DNA from 4 places in the Arthrobacter sp. NPDC058130 genome. Region 4 is predicted to be linked to each of the others. Evidence: riboswitches for the same ligand, from Rfam matches in the RefSeq annotation. Region 4 holds a riboswitch; each other region holds the start of a gene.
What was found. Region 4 has a riboswitch for thiamine pyrophosphate ahead of thiO (glycine oxidase ThiO). Riboswitches for the same ligand answer to the same signal wherever they lie in the genome.

Region 1 (2,192 bases), on a different contig from region 4:
CCCGAAGGCGACGTCGTCGCCGAGGCGGGAGAGGACCACCTGCGTTTCCGGGTCCTGCTGCACAAGCCCGGCGCGGCCGCGCTGCGCCCGTGGCGGGGCGCCGTCGATCAGCAGGCTTCCGGTCTCGTCTGAATCTTCGGCGTCTCCCGCCGGTCCCGAAGCGCCGGCCGCGCCGTCCCCCAGCACGCCAGCCAGGGCATGGAGCAGCGTCGATTTGCCGGCGCCGGAGGGGCCCAGCAGGAGCACGCGCTCCCCCGGCCGGATGTCCAGGTCAAGGCCGCTGACGGCGGGCCGGGGCCTTCCGGCATGCCGCCAGCCCCAGCCGCGGGCCGTGACGGCGGCCGGCCGGACTCCCGGTGAAGGTCTCATGAGTCGTCTGCAGGTTTCAGCTGTAGGTTCGCGAAGTCGGCTCAGGAGAAGACGGGCTCCGTGGCGGCCTTGCGGGAGGCAAAGGAGCCCAGCACTCCGGTCTTGGCCAGGCCTCGGGTGGCGAGCCAGGACAGTCCGCCGGCAATCACTGCTCCGGAGATGGTGGTGAAAACGATGTACGCGAGCTTGTCGCCGGCTTCGTAGGCGATGTTCCAGCCCCACGGCAGGAACGAATCGTTCAGGCCGCAGAAGAGGCCCGCACCCGCCCCGGCCAGCAGCGATACCGGCAGGTTGAACTTCTTGTAGAGGAAGGCCGCGAAGACCAGCTCCGCGCCGAGGCCCTGCAGGACACCGGAGATCAGCACCGTGGTGCCGTACTGGGAACCCATGATGAGTTCGCCCGTGGCCGCCACGGTTTCGCAGAAGAGCGCTGCGCCCGGCTTGCGGATGATGAGCATGCCCAACACGGCGGGGATCATCCAGCCGCCGGCGTAGAGTCCACTGAGCGGCGGGTAGATGGCGTTGACCGGGGTTGAAATTAGGTTCGCGCCCTGGGACCAGGCCCAGAAAATGACGCCGCCGGCAACGGCGATCAAGGCGGCCACCACAATGTCCACCACACGCCAACTGTAGTTGCGGCGGGCGGATGAGCGGCTGGCGGAACCAGGCTGTGCTGAAATATCTGTCATGTCGTCCTCCTGGGGAACAGGAGGGGAGGATGCTCCGGCCGGCCGCGGCCTCCGCCGCCCTCCGCGCACCCTGAGATCTCGACTCCCTTGCGCCGGTACTAACCGGATCAGGTTCGAGGGTCTGCGGCTGTCCGCACTCTCAGCGCCCACCAGCGGTTTTCCCCGGATTTTTCCGGTGATGCCCGACGGCGGCGCTCCCCTGTCGTAAATTATTCTGCCCTTGTGGGCTGGCTCAGTTTACACCCGGACGGCCGGGTTTTCAGTGGTGTGCCGTCACAATCCGGGACCGGGCAAAGCGGGTCACCGCGGCCAGGAATTGCCGCTTGGTAGAGTCGACCTGTCGGACACCCGGACCCGCCTGCGGGCGGCCTAGTCACGCACCGGAAAGCTGGATAATTTTGACGCTCACACCAGATCCCTCCGGGGAATACGACCCCGACTCGAGCGAGCCGCAGCCGCAGGGATCCCTTGCGGCGCTCATCGGCCGCGTGCTGGCCGAGATGGAGGCCCTCCAGTTCGCCTCGTTCAGCAAGGACGACGCCCTGGACCTCGGGCTCCTCCTCGTGGAGCTGGGCAGGCAACGCTCGCTGCCCATCGCCGTCGACATCACCAAAGGCGAGCAGGTGCTCTTCCACGCCGCCCTGGACGGCGCCACGCCGGACAACGAACGCTGGATCAACGCCAAGAAGCGCACTGCAATGCGGTACGAGGTCCCGTCCCTGCTGGTGGGCCTGCGCGCCCGCGCTGCCGGCGGCAGGATCGAGGACAACGCCTGGTTCGACCAGATGGAGTTCGCCGCCCACGGCGGAGCGTTCCCCATCTACGTCCGCGGCACGGGCGCCGTCGCCGTCGTCACCGTCTCGGGCCTGCCCCAGAAGGCGGACCACGATCTTGTGGTCGAGGCCCTGCGGAACGTCATCACACCGGAACGCTAGGCTAGGGGAAGCCCCTGTTCCCGCCCGAAGGAGACCGAAGAATGAACATCCTCATCAAGCTGCTCGGCACCGGCATCAGCCTGGCGGCCGGCTTTGCCGGCACCAAGCTGGTGGACACCATCTGGGAAAAGTCCACGGGCAACAAGCCGCCCAAGGGCCACGACGACGACGTCCCCACCACGCTGCGCACCGCTTTGAC
Region 2 (2,192 bases), on a different contig from region 4:
CGTCGGTCCCGGCATAGATGGCCAGCCCGGCCTCGTGGGCTTCGAGGACCCGCTCGGCGCGCCGCTCCCACAGCGAGCGCATGTGGGCGGCATAGCGGGGGAACTTGGCCTCCGCCCGCGCCGCGATGTCCGGGAACGTGGCGATGTTGATCAGGGTGGGCACGATCGGGACGCCCTGTTCGAGGAAGCGCGGCAGGTGCCGCGGCAACAGGCCGGTGGCGTGCTCGATGCAGTCGATCCCGGCGTCGAGCATGTCATCCAGGGTGTCTTCGGCGAAGCAGTGCGCGGTGACGCGGGCCCCTTCATCGTGGGCGGCCTGGACGGCGTCCTTGACCGTCCGGGCCGGAAAGCTGGCGGCGAGGTCGCCGGCGTCGCGGTCGATCCAGTCCCCCACGAGCTTGACCCAGCCGTCGCCGGCACGGGCCTGCTTCCGGACGGCCTCGACGAGATCATCGGGCTCGACCTCGACGGCCAGGCCCCGCAGGTAGCGCCGGGCCCTGGCGATGTGCCGGCCGGAGCGGATGATCCGGGGAAGGTCCGCTCGCTGCTGGAGCCAGCGGGTGTCGTGGACGGCGCCGGCATCGCGGACCAGCAGCGTCCCGGCGTCGCGGTCCGCCAGCGCCTGGGATTCCGCGGTGGCCTCGGAGACGTCCCCGCCCGGGCCGAGGCCGATGTGGCAGTGTGCGTCCACGAGCCCGGGAATGACCCAGCCGTCCAGCACGAGGTCCGGCGCGCCAGCGGGACGGTCGAAGGTCAGCAGGCCGTCCACCGACCAGAGCCCGCGGCGCTCCTGGTCCGCCGCGGTGAGGATCGGGCCGGTGAACTCGATGATGCTGGTCATGGCCTCAAGCCTAATCCGCATGACGATCCGGCGGCCACGTCACACTCGGCAGGGTTCGCGACGGCCTGTGGTAGCTTCGTTTACGACCACACGGGTGCCCTTGCAGGGGCTGAGATCGGGCTAGCGCAGCCTGCGACCGTTGAACCTGTCCGGGTAATGCCGGCGAAGGAAGTGAGTAATCCTTTGAGCACCACAGAAACACAGCACAGCCCTGCCCAGAATGAAGCAGCCCCCACCCAGTCGCTGAAGTCCCACTCGCTGGCCTTCACCACGGACCCGGAGCATGGCATCCGCGTCCCGGTGACCGAGATTGCCCTGCAGCCCTCCCCCGGCGGCGTCGCGAACGCCCCGTTCCGGGTTTACCGCACGGCCGGTCCCGGCAGCGATCCGGTCCGCGGACTGGAGCCGTTCCGGGCGCCCTGGATCGAGGCGAGGGCGGACACCGAACCCTACGCCGGCCGGGAACGGGAGCTGCTCGACGACGGCAAGTCGGCGGTCCGCCGGGGTGCGGCATCGGCCGAATGGCAGGGCGGACGCCCGGTGCCGCGCCGCGCCGTCGAGGGCCGGACCGTCACACAGATGCGCTATGCGCGCGACGGCGTCATCACCCAGGAAATGCGGTTCGTCGCGCTGCGCGAGAACTGCGATGTGGAGCTGGTGCGCAGCGAGGTGGCCGCGGGCCGGGCGATCATTCCCAACAACGTCAACCACCCCGAATCGGAGCCGATGATCATCGGCAAGGCCTTCCTGGTGAAGATCAACGCCAACATCGGCAACTCGGCTGTGACCAGCTCCATCGCCGAGGAGGTCGACAAACTCCAGTGGGCCACGCAGTGGGGCGCGGACACGGTGATGGACCTCTCCACCGGCGATGACATCCACACCACGCGGGAGTGGATCATCCGCAACTCCCCCGTCCCCATCGGCACCGTCCCGATCTACCAGGCCCTGGAGAAGGTCAACGGCGAGGCGAACGCCCTGACCTGGGAGATCTTCCGGGACACCGTGATCGAACAGTGCGAGCAAGGCGTGGACTACATGACCATCCACGCCGGGGTGCTGCTGCGCTATGTGCCCCTGACGGCCAACCGGGTCACAGGCATCGTCTCCCGCGGCGGCTCCATCATGGCCGGCTGGTGCCTGGCGCACCACCAGGAGAACTTCCTCTACACCCACTTCGACGAGCTGTGCGAAATCTTCGCGAAGTACGACGTCGCGTTCTCCCTGGGTGACGGGCTGCGGCCCGGCGCCACGGCGGATGCCAACGACGCGGCGCAGTTCGCCGAGCTGGACACCCTGGCCGAGCTCACGCAAAGGGCCTGGGAGTTCGATGTGCAGGTCATGGTGGAGG
Region 3 (2,192 bases), on a different contig from region 4:
AGCTGCGCCTGCGCGACATCGGCGGCATCATCGTGATCGACTTCATCGACATGGTGCTCGAATCCAACCGCGACCTCGTGCTGCGCCGCATGGTGGAGTGCCTGGGCCGGGACCGGACCAAGCACCAGGTGGCGGAAGTGACCTCGCTGGGCCTCGTGCAGATGACGCGCAAGCGGATGGGCACCGGGCTGCTGGAAGTCTTCGGCGAGCAGTGTGAAGCGTGCGCCGGCCGCGGCATCGTCACCCATGACGAGCCCGTGGAACACCGCCGCGCCAACACCGTCGCCGCCGAGCACTATGTGCCGCGCACCGAGGCCGCCCAGCCTGCTGCCCGCACCGAGCGCAAGAGCCGCCGCCGCGGCAGGGGAGGACAGGGCACCGAGTCCGCGCCGTCCACGCCCGCGGCCGTCCACCCCGAGCCCACCGAGGCCGAACGCCACGCCAAGGCCGAAGCCACGCGGGCCGCGCTGGCGAACATCGCCGCCGCCGCGCACGCCGCGCACCTGCACGACGGCGAGGCAGCCGCCGCCAGCGACGCCGGCGCCCGCCAGGCCGCCGTGGACGCCGTCACGCAGCTCGCCGCCGCGGACGAAGCGGCCGGACGTCCCGCGACCGTGCTGACCTTTGGCGGCGAGCAGGTTGCCTTGCCCTTCGTCGAGCACGCCGAGGACACACCGGCACCGGCCCTGACCCTGGACCTGCTGACCGAGGCCTTCGCCAACCTGGGCGAGGCCGAGCCCGGCAAGCCGGCCGACGGGCAGGATGAGGCCCAGGCACCGCAGGCACCCGAACCGCCGGCCGCCGCTCCCGCCGCGGAGGCCCCGGCTTCACGGGCAGCGGACACCACCACCCGTGGCCGCCGCGGACGCCGCAACCGCAGCGCCAGCCGCGCCCAGGGCGCAGCCAACGAGACCTCCGTGGAACACCGCGAGGCCACGCGTCCTGCTGCGGCCGGATCGGTTCACGAGGCCAAGGCGCCCGCCGCGGCCGGTCCGGCGTCCGTCCCCGCCGGCAACGAGCCGATCATCCTCGGCGTCGGCGTGCCGGCATCGGAGCTGTAGTCCTCCACGGCTGATCACGTCTTCGGCCAAGGCACTGCCGCCGACTGGTCACCTTTCGACTGGTCGGGATGCGGGTCCGGGCCGGAGCGGGCGTAACAATACGTCCGCCCGGCCCGGGCCCGCACGTGCGTTAACGGGGCCGCCGGGTGGCAACGACTAGGCTGGAACACTGACACGGGGTGCCGCGCATCGGGCCGGCTGAGATCCAGACCCGTTGAACCTGTCCGGTTAGCACCGGCGAAGGGATGTCTGACTTGTCCGCGAGAACCAACCCGTCCGAGTTCCGGCCCAACAATATTCCGCCGGCCAATTTTCTGCCCTCCGGGCCGTCCCCGTCCGCGCCGCCGCGCATTCCCCGCGTGCTGGCCATCGCCGGGTCCGACCCGTCCGGCGGGGCCGGAATCCAGGCCGACCTGAAGAGCATCGCGGCCAACGGCGGCTACGGCATGGCCGCCATCACGGCGCTGACCGCGCAAAACACCCAGGGGGTGCGCGCCGTCCACGTGCCTCCGGCAGCGTTCCTCACGGCCCAGCTGGAGGCCATCAGCGACGACATCGGCATCGACGCCGTCAAGATCGGCATGCTCGGCGACGCCGCGGTGATCGACGCCGTCCGCATCTGGCTGGAAAAGGTGCGCCCCGTCGTCGTCGTCCTGGACCCCGTGATGGTCGCCACGAGCGGTGACCGGCTCCTGCAGGAATCGGCCGAGGCTGCCCTTCAGGCCCTCCTGCCGCTGGCGGACCTCATCACGCCGAACCTCGCCGAACTCGGCATCCTGCTCAAGGAGCCCGTCGCGGTCGACTGGGCCGAGGCCCTGGCGCAGGGCAAACGGCTGGCCGCCCTCACCGGCACCACCGTCCTGGTCAAGGGCGGACACCTCGAGGGCGGTGCTGTCGATGCGGCGGGCGCCGGAAACGACGCCAACGCCAACGCCGACGCCGGCTGCCCGGATGCCCTGGTCAATACCGGGGGCCTGCTCGGCCAGGAAACGGTGGTGGTGCCGGGGGAGCGGATCGCCACGCGCAACAGCCACGGCACCGGCTGCTCCCTGTCCTCGGCCATGGCCACCGTGCAGGCCAGGGTGGGGGACTGGGAGGCGGCGTTGCGGGAGGTCAAGCCGTGGCTGCTCG
Region 4 (2,192 bases):
GGCCCGCACGGTACCGCCACCGGCGAGGCGGACCCCTGCAACCGTGCCGTCCTGCCACAGCAGCCCTGCCGCGCGCTGCCGGATGAAGCTGCCGCGGCCCTCCGACGCCACGACGCTGGCAAGCCGGGCGACCAGCAGGCGCGGATCCACCTGATGGTCGGCCGGGATGTCGAAGGCGCACGAGATGCCGGGGCTCAGCAACGGCTCCCGGCCCCGTGCCTCGCGCACTGTGAGGGGTTCCACGCTGAGGCCGCAGGCCCGCTGGACTTCCCTCAGGTCCGCGAGCGCGCGCCGGTCGGCTGCGTCGGCCCCGACGGCGAGGGTCGGCGTCGTCAAGTACCCCGTACCGGCCCGGGAGTCCGGGCCGGCGGGACCGGCGTCCGGGCCGGCAGGTCCGGCGTCGACACCGGCGGCGAATCCGGGCCACAGCCGGGAGGACTCGAGCATCAGTTCCAGAAGCTGCTCTTCCTGGTAGTGCAGCTCGCTGACGGGGGCAAGCATGCCGGCCGCGGCCCAGCTCGCCCCGCTGCCGGGGGCATCGTCGATCAGCACCACGGACCGTCCGGCGCGGCTGGCCTCGAACGCGATGCCGTGGCCGATCACCCCGCCGCCGATCACGGCAACGTCTGCGGTGCTGTCCCCTGCGGTGCTGTCCCCTGCGGTGATTCCATCAGTGGAAACGGGTCCCGTGTCACAATCCCGGGCGGTGGCGTCATCTGCGGCCACGGCTTCACGCCCAGTTTGTGTGCCTACTTGCGTGCCCATGAAAAATTCCTTCCCTACGCCGGTACTAGCCGGATCAGGTCAAGCGGTCGGCTCTGACGCCCTCTCAGCCGAGCAGCGGCGACATGGCTGCTGCGGGCTCCCGCGGTATGCGCCCAGTTTAGAGGAACTAGGCTGGTCCCATGAGCCAGGACCACCTCCACACCACCGCCCGCCTCTACTTGTGCACCGACGCCCGCAGGGACCGCGGCGACTTCGAGGACTTCGTGGACTCCGCGTTCGCCGGCGGGGTGGACATCATCCAGCTGCGCGACAAGTCGCTCGAGGCTGCCGAGGAACTGGAACTCCTGGAGGTCCTGCACGCCGCGGCGCGGCGCCACGGACGGCTGTGGGCCGTCAATGACCGGGCGGACATCGCCTCCCTGTCCGGGGCGCCGGTGTTCCATATCGGCCAGAAGGACATTTCACTGGACGCGGCCCGCGGCTTCCTCGGCAAGGACGCCGTGATCGGCCTGTCCACCCACACCCCGGAACAGGTTGACGCCGCCGTTGCTGCCTCGCCCGGCCGCAAGGGACTGGACTACTTCTGCGTGGGGCCCGTGTGGGCGACTCCCACCAAGCCAGGACGCGCCGCCGTCGGCCTCGACCTGGTCCGTTACGCTGCCCAGACGATTGGCCAGCCGGACGGCGAGGGCACCGGGAAGGCCGACGCCCGGGCGGAAAGCCTGTTGCCGTGGTTCGCGATCGGCGGGATCGACCTCGGCAACGTGGAGCAGGTAGTCGACGCCGGTGCCCGGCGGATCGTGGTGGTCCGGGCAATCACCGACGCCGATGATCCCGCCCACGCCGCTGGTGCGCTGCTGGCGGCGCTGGACGCCGCGGATTCCTGAGCCGGTCCCCCGCACGATCTCCCGGCCGGTACTGACGCTGCCCGGGGCTGACGCTGCCCGGGGCTGCGGCCTGTCCTGAACCTAGCCGGGGAGCCCCAGCCCTGCCATCCGACGCGCATGGTTCGCTGCGAGCTCGGCCGTCAGCCCCCCGACCAGCGCCTTGGCCTCCGCGTCGTCCAGTCCAGACAACCCGCCCAGGAACGCGTGCTCCAGGCTCACCCGCTGGGCATGGTTCAGGACCTCGCCCAGCAGGCGCCGGGCCCACAGCGCCAGGCGTGACGCCAACCGGGGGTCATCGGCCAGGGCCGCCTTGAGGCGCTCCTGCAACACATCCGTGGACTCACCGGTGGAGCGGACCTGCCCGATCAGCTCCCGGGTCCCGGCGTCGACGTACATGCCGACGGCGCCGTAAAAGTCCGCGGAGACCGTGTCGATCACGTAGGCCTTCATGAGCGCTTCGTACCAGTCCGCAGGGCGTGTGAGCTCGTGGAAGTGGTCCACCGAGGGCTGGAACGGCAGCATGGCGGCCTCCGTGTCCAGGCCCATGTCCTCGAGCCGGGCGCGGATGAGTTCGTAGTG

Region 1: another riboswitch for thiamine pyrophosphate. It lies ahead of ACFVTM_RS19840 (ECF transporter S component); the one in region 4 lies ahead of thiO (glycine oxidase ThiO).
Region 2: another riboswitch for thiamine pyrophosphate. It lies ahead of thiC (phosphomethylpyrimidine synthase ThiC); the one in region 4 lies ahead of thiO (glycine oxidase ThiO).
Region 3: another riboswitch for thiamine pyrophosphate. It lies ahead of ACFVTM_RS22130 (bifunctional hydroxymethylpyrimidine kinase/phosphomethylpyrimidine kinase); the one in region 4 lies ahead of thiO (glycine oxidase ThiO).

Annotation. Positions count from the first base shown of each region.
Region 1 is NZ_JBHVTV010000014.1:129,164-131,355, forward strand. Features, by position in the region: gene ACFVTM_RS19835 (ABC transporter ATP-binding protein) at 1-369, opposite strand, end outside; gene ACFVTM_RS19840 (ECF transporter S component) at 411-1,058, opposite strand; TPP riboswitch at 1,125-1,269, opposite strand; gene ACFVTM_RS19845 (heme-degrading domain-containing protein) at 1,457-1,993, shown strand; gene ACFVTM_RS19850 (DUF4235 domain-containing protein) at 2,035-2,192, shown strand, end outside.
Region 2 is NZ_JBHVTV010000010.1:166,161-168,352, reverse strand. Features, by position in the region: gene ACFVTM_RS16815 (amidohydrolase family protein) at 1-841, opposite strand, end outside; TPP riboswitch at 922-1,029, shown strand; gene thiC (phosphomethylpyrimidine synthase ThiC) at 1,025-2,192, shown strand, end outside.
Region 3 is NZ_JBHVTV010000021.1:10,730-12,921, forward strand. Features, by position in the region: gene ACFVTM_RS22125 (Rne/Rng family ribonuclease) at 1-1,061, shown strand, start outside; TPP riboswitch at 1,227-1,324, shown strand; gene ACFVTM_RS22130 (bifunctional hydroxymethylpyrimidine kinase/phosphomethylpyrimidine kinase) at 1,307-2,192, shown strand, end outside.
Region 4 is NZ_JBHVTV010000007.1:184,954-187,145, forward strand. Features, by position in the region: gene thiO (glycine oxidase ThiO) at 1-765, opposite strand, end outside; TPP riboswitch at 759-879, opposite strand; gene thiE (thiamine phosphate synthase) at 906-1,613, shown strand; gene ACFVTM_RS13940 (ferritin-like fold-containing protein) at 1,695-2,192, opposite strand, start outside.